Regions from separate parts of the Gemmobacter sp. LW-1 genome, predicted to be linked through region 1. Evidence: riboswitches for the same ligand, from Rfam matches in the RefSeq annotation. Region 1 holds a riboswitch; each other region holds the start of a gene.
What was found. A riboswitch is a leader RNA that binds a small molecule or an ion and turns the genes downstream of it on or off. The one in region 1 is predicted to bind cobalamin.
Positions count from the first base shown of each region.

Region 2: another riboswitch for cobalamin. It lies ahead of AO684_RS01725 (energy-coupling factor ABC transporter permease); the one in region 1 lies ahead of AO684_RS01415 (DUF1636 domain-containing protein).
Region 3: another riboswitch for cobalamin. It lies ahead of AO684_RS06270 (DUF1636 family protein); the one in region 1 lies ahead of AO684_RS01415 (DUF1636 domain-containing protein).

Region 1 is NZ_LJSC01000010.1:23,219-28,197, reverse strand. It holds gene cobN (cobaltochelatase subunit CobN) at 1-1,774, opposite strand, end outside; gene cobW (cobalamin biosynthesis protein CobW) at 1,778-2,812, opposite strand; gene AO684_RS01415 (DUF1636 domain-containing protein) at 2,809-3,192, opposite strand; cobalamin riboswitch at 3,281-3,475, opposite strand; gene cobO (cob(I)yrinic acid a,c-diamide adenosyltransferase) at 3,619-4,257, shown strand; gene AO684_RS01405 (cobyric acid synthase) at 4,550-4,979, shown strand, end outside.
Region 2 is NZ_LJSC01000011.1:29,812-34,790, reverse strand. It holds gene xseA (exodeoxyribonuclease VII large subunit) at 1-903, opposite strand, end outside; cobalamin riboswitch at 1,015-1,233, shown strand; gene AO684_RS01725 (energy-coupling factor ABC transporter permease) at 1,269-1,946, shown strand; gene cobF (precorrin-6A synthase (deacetylating)) at 1,998-2,765, shown strand; gene AO684_RS01715 (sarcosine oxidase subunit gamma) at 2,830-3,396, opposite strand; gene AO684_RS01710 (sarcosine oxidase subunit alpha family protein) at 3,389-4,979, opposite strand, start outside.
Region 3 is NZ_LJSC01000031.1:27,078-32,056, reverse strand. It holds gene modB (molybdate ABC transporter permease subunit) at 1-535, opposite strand, end outside; gene modA (molybdate ABC transporter substrate-binding protein) at 554-1,309, opposite strand; gene AO684_RS06275 (hypothetical protein) at 1,370-1,735, opposite strand; cobalamin riboswitch at 1,840-2,055, shown strand; gene AO684_RS06270 (DUF1636 family protein) at 2,088-2,456, shown strand; gene AO684_RS06265 (ABC transporter ATP-binding protein) at 2,453-3,229, shown strand; gene AO684_RS06260 (ABC transporter substrate-binding protein) at 3,248-4,180, shown strand; gene AO684_RS06255 (iron ABC transporter permease) at 4,183-4,979, shown strand, end outside.

The sequences.
Region 1 (4,979 bases):
CCGCCTGCGTCAGCGGCGGCGGCATATGGCCCAAGGTGACCGCACCGATGCGGCGCTTGGCCTGCGCCGCCTCGCCGGGATCATTGACGATGAACGGGTAGATCACTGGCAGATCGCCCACCAGCGCCTCGGGCCAGCAGGCATCGGATTGCGCCACCGCCTTGCCGGGCAGCCATTCCAGCGTGCCGTGCGCGCCGACATGGATCAGCGCATGAAGCCCCTGCGCCCGCAGCCACAGGTAGAAGGCCACATAACCATGGCAGGGCACGCGGCCAGTGTCGTGATATTCGCCATCACGCAATGCCGCCGTGCCGCGTTCCGGTTGCAGCGCCACCAGCGCCGCGCCCCGACGCAGCGCCCGGAAGCGGAAGAACTGGCCCTCGCAAGCCGGGTCATCCTCGGGGGCGCCCCATGTGGCGTGCAGGGCCGTTTGCAGCGGCGCGGGCAGGGCAGCCAGCGCGGCGCGATAATCCGCCAGCGGCCAGTCGAGCGTTTCGGCCTGAAGCGCGCGGCCCAGATCCGTGCCGGGCGTCACCGCGTAGCCCGCGCTGCGGAGCGTTTCCACAATGGCCTCTGTCGAGGCCAGCGCATCCAGGCCAACGGCATGGGCAAGGTTCCAGCCCTTGCCGGGATAGGTGGACAGCACCAGCGCCAACCGCCGTTCCGCCACAGGCGTGGCGCCCAGCCGATAGCGCGCGGCAACCTTGTCGATCACCGCTGCCACGCGGCCCTCGTCAGCGCGATGCACGAAGCGCGAGAATTGCAGGTCAGGGTCGCGGGGGCTGGGTTGCTTGAAGCTGACTACCCCGGCGAAGATCCGGCCATCGACCTCGGGCAACACGACATGCATGGCCAGATCGGCGGGCGACAGCCCGCGTTCTGCGGCGACCCAATCCTTGCGCCGCGCGGTCGACAGCGCCACCTGCCAGACCGGACAGCCAGTGGCATCCAGCGGCGAATGACCAGCCTCGCCCCTGGCGGAAAAGGCGGTGGCATTGATCACCGCCACCGGCTGCGCGGCGTGCAGCGCCTCGGCGACCAACGCGGCATGCGGGCCTTTCAGCGAGGGGGCGAACAGGCCGAAAGCCCGGAAACCCCGCGCCCGTGCCGCACGGATCAGCACATCCAACGGGTCGGTATCAGCGGCGGTCAGGTAAGATCGGTAAAACGTGACGGCGATCAGCGGCGCTTCACCTTCGGGCAAGGCGATGACGCCCCGGTCAGGGCAATACCAGCCGCAATCGGGCAGGGTCTTGGCCCCGGCCACCGGCGCCATGTAAAGCCCCGCCGCCAGCGCGAGCTGCGCCAGCGCCGCCTGCGCTGCCACCGCGCCGCCCGCGTCACACAGCACCGCCAGACGGCGCAACGTGCCGCTGGGCAGGGTAGAAAGGTCGTCCAGCCGCGCATCCGGCCGCCCGTCGGCGGGCAGCACCGCCAGCGCGATGCCCTTGCGTCGGCACAGATCCTGCACCGAGGCGAGGCCATAGGGCCAATAGCTTTCACCGCCGATCAGCCGGACCAGAATGCCCTTCGCCCCGGACAGCGTCGCCTCGACATAGGTATCGACCGACACCGGATGGCGCAGCGCCACCAGATTGACCAGCCGCAGCGAAGGCACATCGCCCGCCGCTTTCGCCCGCTGCCATCCTGCCGCGAAAGCGCCAAGGTCGCTGTCGGAAAATGACAGAACCACCAGATCCGCCGGGCTTTGCCCCGGATCGAACGGCGTGTCGGTCTCCTCCAGCCCGTGACTTTCGCGGAAGACGACGTGCAAGGCTCAGCCCTCCAGCACGGTGCGGATGGCGGCTTCGTTCACCTTGTCATGCTCGGCGATGACCACCAGACGGGTCGCACGCGGTGTGTCGCCCCAGGGGCGGTCATATTGTGCCCGTACCCGCGCGCCCACGGCCTGCACCAGCATCCGCATCGGCTTGCCCGCTACGGCGACATAGCCCTTCACGCGCAGGATGTCCTGTTCGCGGGCCAGCCGGATGATTGCGGCTTGCAGCGCCTCCGGGTCCGCCACCTCGCCCAGTTCGATCACCACCGTGTCGAAATCATCATGTTCATGGTCGTCATGGCCATCGTGATGGCTGGGCCGGGCGGCAAGGTCGTCTTCGGCTGCCGCATTCAGGCCCAGTACGACACGCGGGTCCACCACACCTTCCGAAACGGGCAGGATCGGCAGCTTGCGCGGCGCCTCGGCCTCGATCACCCCGCGCGCGGCGGCCAGACCGGCCTCGCCCGCGAGGTCGGCCTTGGTCAGCAACACCAGATCGGCGCAGGCGATCTGATCCTCGAACACCTCGGACAGCGGGGTTTCGTGGTCAAGACTGTCATCGGCGGCGCGCTGCGCCTCCACCGCTGCGACATCGGAGGCGAAACGCCCCGCCGCCACCGCCTCGGCATCGGCCAGCGCCACCACGCCATCCACCGTGATGCGCGAGCGGATCGCGGGCCAGTCGAAGGCTTTCAGCAGCGGTTTCGGCAGCGCGAGGCCCGAGGTTTCGATCAGGATATGATCGGGGCGCTGCGGCATCGCCATCAGCGCCTCGATCGTCGGAATGAAATCCTCGGCCACGGTGCAGCAGATGCAACCATTCGCGAGTTCCACGATATTCTCCACCGGGCAATTCGCATCGGCGCAGGATTTCAGGATCTCGCCATCCACCCCCACGGTGCCGAATTCATTGACCAGAACGGCCAGCCGCTTGCCCTGTGGGTTCTGCATCAGATGCCGGATCAGCGTCGTCTTGCCCGAACCCAGAAAGCCGGTGATCACAGTGACGGGGACTTTGGTCAGATCGGTCATTCGGCGGCTTCCTGTGTTGCGTCAGAGGGGAATGGGGGGATGCGGGCAAGGCATTGCTTGCGGAACACCTCGGGCCGCTCGCGCCAGGGCACAACGCCGTCAGCGGTTCCGGCATAGCGCGTGGCGCCGTCCAGAATGGCAGCGACATGGGTATCAGGGTCCAGCCGGCCATAGACATAGGTCCATTTGCCGGGGGCAGAGAGCGCGACCGCACAGCCGTTGGAACAGGCCGACAGGCATTCGACCCCGACGATGCGCACGCCTTCCGGCGCGCCTGCTTGCGCCAGCGCCTCGTGCAGCACGGCACCGGGGCGCGGTGCGGCGGGGTCCACCCCCTCGCGCCGGCAGGTCAGACAGACATGGAGCGTGGTCTGCGCCATCGGATCATCCCTTCCTTGGCAAAAGGGATGCAGGCGCGGAAGGGGTGACAGGCAGTCACCTCTGCCGGTCGCGGAACACCCCGTCCGCCCGTCAAAACAGATCGCTGGCAGGTCTCCCGGCTTGCGGAGTGGATTTCTCCCCGACCCCGACCTTCCCGGCTGTTTGCCAGTGGTATGGGGTCTCTCCGGTCACGGTCGCGGGGGCGGCTGCGCTTGGCCCTTGAGCCTGTCGCATTCCCTTTTCACCTGCCTCGCGGCAGGAACCAGCATGGCCCGCTTGTGCCACATCCCCCGGCGAAGTCAAGCGCGGCCCGCGCCGCTTCGGCGGGCAGGCGCGACATGGCGCGCGCCGCGCGCGGGCCGTCTCTTCGCGGCTTCCGGTGGACAAGGGCCACCGCTATGCTGCCCCGCGAACAGGAGGATACGATGCAAGATACCGCCCCGCAGACCGAAGTTCCGGCAGAGGATCTGGCCCGCCATGCCGCCAAGATGGCGAAGAAGAAAGCCGCCCGTGACAAGATCATGGCGACGAAAGAAGGCGAAAAGGGGCTGCTCATTGTCCATACCGGCGCGGGCAAGGGCAAAAGCTCTAGCGGGTTCGGCATGATCCTGCGCTGCATCGCCCATGGTATGCCCTGCGCCGTGGTGCAGTTCATCAAGGGCGCCTGGGACACGGGCGAGCGGCGCCTGATCGAAGAGAATTTCGCGGGTCTCTGCCAGTTTCACGCCATGGGCGAGGGCTTCACCTGGGAAACCCAGGACCGCGCCCGTGACATCGCCATGGCGCGCAAGGGCTGGGAGAAGGCGAAAGAGCTGATCCGCGACCCGGAGATCCGCTTCGTGCTGCTGGACGAAATCAATATCGCGCTGCGCTATGATTATCTGCCGCTGGACGAGGTTCTGGACTTCCTGCGCGACGAGAAGCCGCCGATGACCCATGTCTGCCTCACGGGCCGCAACGCCAGGGAAGAGCTGATCGAACTGGCCGATCTGGTGACCGAGATGGCGCTGGTGAAGCATCCGTTCCGCTCGGGGATCAAGGGCCAGAAGGGCGTCGAGTTCTGACCGGCCGGGGAGGGGGCGCTGCCCCCGTCGCTGCGCGACTCCCCCGGGATATTTAAGGCCAAGATGAAAGCAACGAGATGTTAACCGAATCGCGGCAGGTTGAAGGGGCGGAACAGGGAGGGATCCCGATGGCCGTCCAAGGTGAAAGCGCCGCGTCTCTGCCGTGGAAACGGCCCGGGATGCGGCGCCCAAATCGGGCTGGGGGCCATTTCATCTTGGCCTTAAATATCCCGGGGGTGAGGCCCGCAGGGCCGAGGGGGCAGCGCCCCCATCCTGTCCAGGGAGAGGCGCGATGACGGCGCTGATGATCCAGGGGGCGGGGTCGAATGTCGGCAAGTCGCTGCTGGTCGCGGGGCTTTGCCGGGCAGCGCGGCGACGCGGTTTGAAGGTGGCGCCCTTCAAGCCGCAGAATATGTCGAACAACGCCGCCGTTACATCTGACGGGGGCGAGATCGGGCGGGCGCAGGCGTTGCAGGCCCTGGCCTGCGGGCTGGAGCCGGTGGTGGACATGAACCCGGTGCTGCTGAAGCCGGAAAGCGAGACCGGCGCACAGGTGGTGGTGCAGGGACGGCGGCTGACCACGACGCGGGCGGCGGACTATCCGGCGCTGAAGCCACGTCTGATGGGGGCGGTGCAGGAAAGCTTTGCCCGGTTGCGGGCAGCGCATGATCTGGTGATCGTCGAGGGGGCGGGCAGCCCCGCCGAAGTCAACCTGCGCGCGG
Region 2 (4,979 bases), on a different contig from region 1:
GGCCTCCTGCGCCATCGCCCGGCTGAGACGCGCCCCGAAGCCATCGACAGCGGCCAGCAGGTCCAGCCGCACCGGCACCGCCATCTCTGCGGCGGCGGTCGGCGTTGGCGCCCGGCGGTCAGCCGCGAAGTCGATCAGCGTGGTGTCGGTTTCGTGCCCCACGGCGGAAATCAGCGGAATGCGGCTGGCCGCCGCCGCCCGCACCACGATTTCCTCGTTGAATCCCCACAGATCCTCCAGAGAGCCACCGCCCCGCGCCACGATCAGCAGATCGGGCCGCGGCACCGGGCCGCCGGGTTCGATCGCGTTGAAGCCACGAATGGCCGCCGCCACCTCGGCTGCGCATTTCTCCCCCTGGACCGCCACCGGCCAGATCAGGACATGGCGGGGAAAGCGGTCGCGCAGCCGGTGCAGGATGTCGCGGATCACCGCACCCGAGGGCGATGTGACCACCCCGATCACGCCGGGCAGATAAGGGACAGGCTTTTTGCGCGCGGGGTCAAACAGCCCCTCGGCCTGCAAGGCGGCGCGGCGCTTTTCCAGCATGGCCATCAGGGCACCGGCCCCTGCGGGGGCCACATCCTCGACAATCAGCTGGTATTTCGACTGGCCCGGAAAGGTGGTCATCCGGCCGGTGGCCACGACCTCCATCCCCTCTTCAGGGCGCACCTGCATCCGTGCCACCTGCCCCTTCCAGGAGACGGCGGCAATGACCGAACGGTCATCCTTCAGGTCGAAATACATATGCCCCGAGGACGGGCGCGAGACTCGCCCGATCTCGCCCCGCACGCGGACAAGGCCAAATTCGCCTTCAATCATGCGTTTCACTGCGCCGGAAAGCTCCGACACGGTATATTCGGGCTGGTTGCCCTGCTGGGGCTGGGGGTCTTCGAACAGGTCCATGCCCCCGTTTTGCCCCAAGCCCGCGCGGCCCGCAACCGCCCCGGCCCCGCCCGCCCGTCGCAAAGCGCGCCAGACCGTCGCAAAGCCCGCTTGACGCAAGCGCCCTTTCGCCACAGAACGAGGCGGCAAGGTGTCCATCAGGTGCCAAGCACCGGACTCAATCGGGAACGGGGAAGGGCGAACCCAGTCAGGCGCCCAAAGCCCCGGCCGCCCCCGCGACTGTGAGCGGAGAGCGCCCCCATCCGCCACTGGTGTCCCTGCGGCACCGGGAAGGCCGGGACGCGCCACGACCCGCAAGCCAGGAGACCGGCCTTGCATGAACCGAAACCACGGCCGTCGGGTGTGACGGCCAGAGGAGACAGATCATGCATATCGAACCGGGCCTCGTTTCCGGGGCCAAGCTGATGCTTGGTGCCGCCACCGCCGCCACCGCCGGGCTTTACACGCTGAAAATCGCTTTTGCCGCGATCCGCGAACAGGGTGCAGTGTCACTGCTGGCGCGCAGCGTGCTGGCCACCGCCGCCACCTTCACCTTCTTCGAGGTGCTTCCCCATGTGCCCGTCGGCGTATCCGAGGTGCATCTCATCCTTGGATCGACCCTGTTCCTGCTGTTCGGCGCCGCTCCGGCGGCCATCGGGCTGGCGCTTGGCCTGCTGATCCAGGGGATGTTCTTCGCCCCCTTCGACCTGCCGCAATACGGGATGAACGTCACCACCCTGCTGGTGCCACTGTTCGGCCTTCAGGCACTGGCGCGGCGCGTCATCGCCCCCGGCACTGCCTATGTCGATCTGCGCTACGGGCAGGCGCTGGCGCTGTCGACCGCCTATCAGGCGGGCATCGTCGCCTGGGTCGCCTTCTGGGCTTTCTACGGCATGGGCTTCAGCGCCGAGGCCATGGCGCAGGTCTCGACCTTCGGGGCCGCCTACATGCTGGTCGTCGCGGTGGAACCGCTGGTGGATCTGGCTGTTCTGGCAGCCGCCAAGGCCATCAAGGGCCTTGCGGGTTCCGGCCTTGTGACCCAACGCCTGCACGCCGCCGCCTGATCTTTCTGCCGCCGCCCAAAGCCGGGCGGCGGCCTCTTTGACCGAGCGACCATGACCCTTCACCTCAGCCTCGTCGGAATTGGCAGCGGCAATCCCGACCACCTGACGCGCCAAGCCATCCGCGCGCTGAACCGCGCTGATCTGATCCTCTTGCCGCGCAAGGGCAGCGCGAAGGCCGATCTGGCCGACCTCCGGCGCGAGATCCTCGCCGAGGTGCTGGAAAACCCCGCGACCCGCATTGCCGAATTCGACTATCCGACGCGAGACGCCGCAACTGCCGATTACCGCCAAAGGGTCGAAGACTGGCATGATGCCATCGCCGCCCGCTGGGTGGACAGTATCGCGGCCCACCCCGGCGCGACGCGCGTCGCGCTGCTGGTCTGGGGTGACCCCTCGCTTTACGACAGCACCCTGCGCATCGCCACCCGGCTGAACCCGCGCCCGGACATCGAGGTCATCCCCGGCATTACCTCAATCCAGGCGCTGACCGCCGCCCAGGCCATCCCGCTGAACGAGATCGACGGCCCCGTCACCATCACCACCGGGCGCCAATTGCGCGAAACCGGCTTTCCGGCCGGCGTCGATACCTGTGTGGTGATGCTGGACGGCGAATGTTCCTTCCAGAGCCTGCCGCCGGAAGGCATACAGATCTGGTGGGCGGGCTATGCGGGTATGCACATCCAGATCACCGACAGCGGCCCGCTGGCTGACGCTGGCCCACGCATCATTGCCGCCCGCGCCGAAGCCCGCGCCGCACATGGCTGGATCATGGATATTTACCTGCTGCGCCGCCGGGGCCAGGCGCAAATTTCTTCCTGAAGAAATTTGCAAATCTTTTCCACAAAAGATTTGCGCGCGGCCCCCGGAGGGGCCGCGAAGCCGTTCAGAACACCGAATGCGCGGCGGTGTCCAGCGCGTGCCACAGGGCGGCGGCCGAGGATCGCGCCCCGATCACGCTGACCTGCGCGGCCCCGCGCTTCACCACATAGACCCCCATATGCTCCAGCATGGCGCGGGTCGCGGCGCCATCCGGCGCGGTGGCCAGATCGACATTGCACAACCGCTCGAACAGCGCGGGCAGATCCTCGCCGGTCACGTCGATACGCACCCAGGCATCGGTCTGTTCGGTGATCGAGGCCGCATCGCCGAACACCGGCAGCAGGGCCGCGCGACTATCCTCATGCGTGGCGAAGGGCGCCTCGATCATCCAGCTTTCGGGCGACAGCCAGAAGGCGGCGAAAGGCGCACGGGCCTCGAAGCGGCCGGGGCCGGGCAGCGGGATGCCGGCCCCCGCAGCGGCGGCGGCAACTTCGGCAGACCGCCCCTGACGGGCCGAAACCGATGCCAGCGCCACATCCACAACCTCGGCCAGCGTGACCGGGCCGAAGACGGCCCGCGCCGGGCTGGTGCCCCCCAGCGGGCAGAGGGGTTTCAGACGATGCTCAGCCACGGAGACGCTCTCCTTCCGGGTCAAAGAAATGCGGGCTCACGATTTCGACCTCGACCTCGGCCCCTGCCAGCAGGTTGGCCGCGCGCAGGCGCTGGCCGCGCCGCTCGTCGCCCTTCTTCAGGTAGCCAAGCGCGATGGAACAGCCCAGATGCGGCGAATAAACCACTGACGTCAGCCAGCCCAGATCATTGGCAATCACCGGCGCGGCGCCTTTCTCGAGGAAATGGCTGCCAGCGGTCAGCTTCTGCGCCGGATCGACGGGCTTCACACCAACCAGACGATAGCCGTTCGGGTCATTCATGCCCTCGCGCTGGCTCAGCACCATGCCGATGCTGTCTTTCTTCTTCGACACCATCTTGCCCAGACCCATGTTCAGCGCGGTGGACTGGCCGTTCAGCTCGTTCCCTGCGACGTGGCCCTTTTCGACCCGCATGACACCGAGCGCCTCGGTGCCATAGACAACGGCGTCGAATTCGCGGCCCTGTTCCACCAGCTCGCGGATCAGCGCATCGCCATAACGGGTCGGCACCGCGATTTCATAGGCCAGTTCCCCGGAGAAGCTGATGCGGAAGATCCGCGCCCGCAGCCCGCCGCAAACCGTGATCTCGCGGCACCCCATATAGGGCAGTTCCGCATCCGAGATGTCCTGATCCACCAGCTTTTGCAGCAGCTTGCGCGCATTCGGCCCGGCGACCGAGAACTGCGCCCAGGCCTCGGTGGTGGAAATCAGCTGCACATCCATGTCGGGATAGAGGCACTGCCGGGCATATTCGAGATTGCGGAACACCAGAACCGCATTGGCGGTGGTGGTGGTCATCACATATTCATTCTGCCCCAGCCGCGCCGTGGTGCCGTCGTCATAGACGATGCCATCCTCGCGCAGCATCAGCCCATAGCGACATTTGCCGACGGCCAGCGTGCTGAAGGTATTGGCATAGACCTTGTCGAGAAAGGCCCCGGCATCGGTGCCCTGAATGTCGATCTTGCCGAGCGTGGTCACGTCGCAGATGCCGACCGATTTGCGCGTCGCCAGAACCTCGCGGTCCACGCTTTCGCGCCATTGGGTTTCGCCTGCACGCGGCAGCCATTGCGCGCGCAGCCATTGGCCGACCTCGACAAAGACCGCGCCCTGTTCGCTGGCCCATTTGTGGCTGGGGGTCAGACGCTTGGGCTTGAACTCCTGCCCGCGAGAGCGGCCCGCCAGCGTGCCCATGGCAACCGGCGTATAGGGTGGGCGATAGACCGTGGTCCCGGTCTGCGGGATCGACTTGCCGGTGAGGCTCGCCATCACCGCAAGGCCCAGCACATTGCCGGTCTTGCCCTGATCGGTCGCCATGCCCAGCGTGGTGTAGCGCTTCAGATGCTCGACCGAGGTGTAGTTTTCCTGATGCGCGAGCTTCACATCTTTCAGCGTCACGTCGTTCTGCTGGTCGATCCAGGCCCGGCCCTTGCCACCGCCGACATACCATTTCGGCGTGATGGCATAGGGGCCGTCCTCGGCCGTCGGCAAATCACGGGCGGGGGCGCTGCGGCCCAGATCGGCCAGCGCGCCTTCGGCCGCCGCTGCGCCGGTTTCCAGCGCC
Region 3 (4,979 bases), on a different contig from region 1:
GGCCAGGGATGTTTGACACGAAGGTGATGGTGGCGCCGAATTCGCCCATCGCCTTGGCGAAGGCAAGGATCGTGCCCGCCAGAACGCCGGGCAGGATCAGCGGCAGCGTCACGGTCAGGAACACCCAAGGGCGCGAGGCACCCAGCGTGCCTGCTGCCTGTTCCAGCTTGGGGTCCACCGCCTCCACCGCCAGCCGGATGGCCCGCACCATCAGCGGGAAAGCCATCACGGCGGCGGCCAGCGCCGCGCCGGTCCAGCGGAAGGCCAGCACGATGCCGAACCATTGGTCGAGGATCTGGCCCACCGCGCCCTTGCGCCCGAACGTCAGCAACAGCAGATAGCCCGTCACCACTGGCGGCAGGATCAGCGGCAGGTGGACGATGCCGTTCAGCACCTGTTTGCCGCGAAATTCCCACCGCGCCAGCGCATAGGCGGTCAGAATTCCAAAGGGCAGGCTGGCGGCCACGGCCCAGAGCGAGACGCGCAGTGACAGCGCCACGGCGCGCCATTCGTCGGGGGATAGCCAGTCTGTCATATGCCGCCGGTCGGGCCCTTACTTCAGGATCGCGAAGCCCTGCGCTCTGAAGGCGGCATGCGCCGCCTCGCCCGAAAGTGCCTCGTAAAAGGCTTTGTCCGCCGCATCTGCCGCCCCGGTCAAGAGGGCAGCGGGATAGACGATGGCCGGATAGCTGTCGGCGGGGAAGGTGCCGACCACGGTCACATTGTCATCAGCGGCAGCATCGGTAGCGTAGACGATGCCATAGGGTGCCTCGCCGGTGGACACCAGTGCCAGCGCCGCGCGCACGTTGTCGGATTGCGCGACGGCGGGTTCCACCTTGTCCCACTGACCCAGCGCCGTCAGCGCGGCTTTGCCATATTGCCCGGCAGGCACGGAATCGACCATGGCCATCGCCAGTTTCCCGTCGCCCAGCAACGCGGACAGATCGAAGCCCGCCCCGATCTCAACCGGCGCCGCATCCTTGCCATGCGCGATCAGCACCAGCGTATTGCCCAGCAGATCCTCGCGCGTGCCCTCCACGACCAGCCCGGCGTTCTGCACCTCGTCCATCCAGTTCGGGGCGGCAGACACGAAGATGTCGGCGGGCGCCCCGGCAACGATCTGCTGCGCAAGCTTGCCCGAACCCGCATAGCTGATCACCACCTGATTGCCGGTTTCCGCCTGCCATTGCGCGGCCAGGTCATCCAGCGCATTCTTCATCGACGCGGCGGCGAAGACCACGACCTCCTCGGCGGCGACAGGGCTGGCAGCGAGGGCGAAAGCAAGCGTAAGGGCAAGACGGCGGGACATGAGAGACTCCGATATGTTTCGGGAAACATATCTGGCAGCCGCCTCCCGGTCACGCAAGCGTTATTTTTCTTCAGACATATCCACCTTGGTCGCAGGGGCAAGCAAGGCCTCCAGCGCGGTCACCTCTGCCGCCCCCGCCTGTTCGGCGGCCTCCAATACCGCAAGATAGCGGCGCAGCACCTCTTGCCCGGTCTCTGTCACCTGCGCCCCGCCGCCGCCCGCCCCGCCCCGCGCACTGCTGACCAGCGGTTCACGGAAAGCCGCGTTCATTTCCTCCACCAGCGACCAGGCCCGCTTGTAGCTCATCTGCATCTGCCGCCCGGCTGCGGCGATCGAGCCGGTCTCGCCAATGCGCTGCAACAGCTCGGCCTTGCCGGGGCCAAGCATGGCGGTGTCGAACAGGATGCGCAGCTTCAGCTTGGTCATCGGCGGGCCTTTCCGGGTGTCTCGGCCAATCATCGCCGCCGGCGCGCCGACAGGCAAGGGTGTGCCGCTTGTCGTGCCCGGGCTTGACGGCGGCGCCGAGTCATGCGCTTCTGGCCGCCGATGGTTCCCGGCAAATGCGACGCCGGGTGAAAAGGGAACACGGTGCGGTGTAGCCATCAGGCGCCAATTCCGTGACTGCCCCCGCAACTGTAAGCGGCGAGCGACCCCCAATGCCACTGGACCCCGAACTGCGGGGCCGGGAAGGCGGGGCAAGCTGCGACCCGCGAGTCAGGAGACCTGCCATCGAGAACCGCAACAACCACCGGGCGGGGTGCCCCGGGAAGGAGATCGTATGGACAGATCCCCGCGCAGGCCGATGGCCGCGCTTTCCACCGAAACCGGCGCGCGCCCCGCGCCGCATCAGATGCTTGTCTGCCAGTCCTGCCCGCATGTCGGGCGCGAATGCAGGCCCGGCCTGAACCTGTTGATCCAGCTGCGCGGCGCCCTGGCGCTGGCGGGTGTGGGGGCAGAGTTCGAGCTGTCGGGAACGCTGTGCGTCGAAGGCTGCCAGCGGCCCTGCACCCTGGCCTGGCGGGTCGCCTCGGGCGAGACCTGGCTGTTTGGCGATGTCGAAGATGGCCAGGATATCGACGCGCTGGTGGCCGGAACCGTGCGCCCTGCGGCTGCGGTCATCCGCACGGCGGCGGGGGCGATCCAATGACCCCGGCGCTGGAGTTCCGCTCGGTCTGCTGGGGCCCGAAGGACCGGCCCGACATCCTGACCGATATCAGCTTCGCCGTTCCGCAGGGGCAGATCATGGCGATCTGCGGCGCGAACGGGGCAGGCAAGACCTCGCTTCTGCGGCTGATCTATCGCCACCAGCCGCCCCGGCGCGGCGCGGTATCGGTTACGGGCCGCGACCTGTGGCTGATGTCGGCGCCCGAGGCCGCGCGCATCGTGGCTGCCGTGGTGCAGGAACAACCCACCGATTTCGCGTTGAGCGTGCGGCAGATCGTGGCTTTGGGCCGCTTGCCGCATCGCAAGGGCTGGGGCAGCGGGCTCGCCCTGCCCGGTGAGGCTGACTGCGCCATCATCGACGCCGCCATGGCCCGGCTGGACCTGACAGCCTTCGCAGACCGCAGTTTCGGCACCCTGTCCGGGGGCGAAAGGCAGCGGGTCATGGTTGCCCGTGCCCTTGCGCAAGAGCCGCGCATTCTGGTGCTGGACGAGCCGACCAACCATCTGGACATCCGCCACCAGCTTGATCTGTTGCGGCTGCTGCGCGATCTCGGCCTGACGGTGGTGACCACGCTGCACGATCTGCCGCTGGCGGCGGAATTTGCCGAACGCATGCTGATCCTGCATGGCGGCCGGATGCTGGCGGATGGTCCGCCCGATCAGGTGCTGCACGAGGATCTGCTGCACACCGCCTTTCAGGTGCGGGGCCGGATCGACCACAGCGGCACCGGCCCGCGCCTGTCCTTTCACCTCTGATCCGATCAGGAGTTTCCGATGATCCGTCTCGCCCTTGCGGCGCTGCTGCTGTCTGCCAGTGCGGCTGCTGCCTTCCCTGTCACCGTCAAAAGCTGCGACCGTGATGTGACCTTCGACGCCGCACCCGCGCGCGCAATTTCCAATGATGTGAACCTGACCGAAATGATGCTCGTGCTCGGCCTGCGCGACCACATGGTCGGCTATACCGGCATTTCCGGCTGGAAGACGCTGGACCCCGAAATGCGCGAGGGCGTCGCCGAACTGCCGGAGCTTTCGGCCAAATACCCCAGCAAGGAAGTTCTGGCTGCGGCGGAGGCTGATTTCTTCTTCGCGGGCTGGAATTATGGCATGAAGGTCGGCGGCGAGGTTACGCCCGAAACGCTGGAACCTTTCGGCATCAAGACCTACGAACTGACCGAAAGCTGCATCCATATCGGGCCGAAAGCACGCAGCACGATGCAGGACATGTATCAGGACATGCTGAACCTTGGCCGCATATTCGGCGTCGAGGATCGGGCAGAGTCGCTGGTCGCAGGCTACAAAGCGCGGCTGGCCGAGGCGACGAAGGGCGTGGACCACGACCATCCGCTGCGGGTCTTTGTTTACGATTCGGGCGAAGAGGCGCCGTTCACTGCCGGCAAATACGCCATGCCGACCGCACTGATCGAGGCGGCGGGCGGCGTCAACATCATGGATGATCTGGACAAAAGCTGGGCCGAAGTGGCGTGGGAGCCGGTGGTGGCGCGCAATCCGCAGGTCGTGGTGATCGTGAACTACGGCGATGTGACGGCGGAACAGAAGATCGCCTTCATGAAGGGTAATCCGGCCTTCGCGGATATCGACGCGGTGAAGAATGATCGCTTCGTCGTGCTGGAATATGTCGAGGCGACGCCGGGGCCGCGCAATATCCGCGCGGTCGAAAAGCTGGTCGCCGGGTTCGCGGGCCAGTGACGATGCGGCTCGCCCTGCGTCGCGCCCTGCCGCGCCGGGCGGGCCTTGCCCTTGCCGTGCTGCTGGGGCTGGCGCTTTCGGTCAGCCTTGCGGTTTCGGTTGGATCGGTCGCCATCGCGCCGGGCACCGTCTGGGGGGTATTGCTCGACCGGCTGCTGCCCGGGCTGGTGACGCCCCACTGGGGTGTGGGGCAGGCGAATATCGTCTGGCAGATCCGCCTGCCGCGCGTGCTGCTGGCGGCTCTGGTCGGCGGCGGGCTGGGTCTGGTGGGCGCGGCGCTTCAGGCCGTTACCCGCAACCCGCTGGCCGATCCGCATTTGCTGGGCATTTCCTCGGGCGCCGCATTCGGTGCGATTGCGGCGCTGTTACACACGGGCATGTTCCTTGGCCTGCTGACCGTGCCGCTGATGGCCTTCGGCGGGGCGCTGGCGGCCACGGCGCTGGTGCTGGGCGTTGTGGCGCTGACCGGCGCGGGGGCGGCGGACCGGCTGGTGCTGGCCGGGGTCGCCGTCAGCTTCATCATCATGGCCGGGGCAAACATCCTGATCTTCCTCGGTGATCCGCGCGCCACGCATACCGTGGTGTTCTGGATGCTGGGCGGGTTGGGCCTTGCGCAATGGTCGCACCTTCTCTGGCCGCTGGCGGTATTGCTGCCGGTGGGACTGTGGCTCTGGTCGCGGGCGCCAGTGCTGAACGCGATGAGCCTTGGCGACGAAACCGCCGTGAGCCTTGGTGTCGAGGTCACGCGATTCCGGCTGGCGGTCTTTGTCGCCGCCGCGCTGATCACGGGGGTGATGGT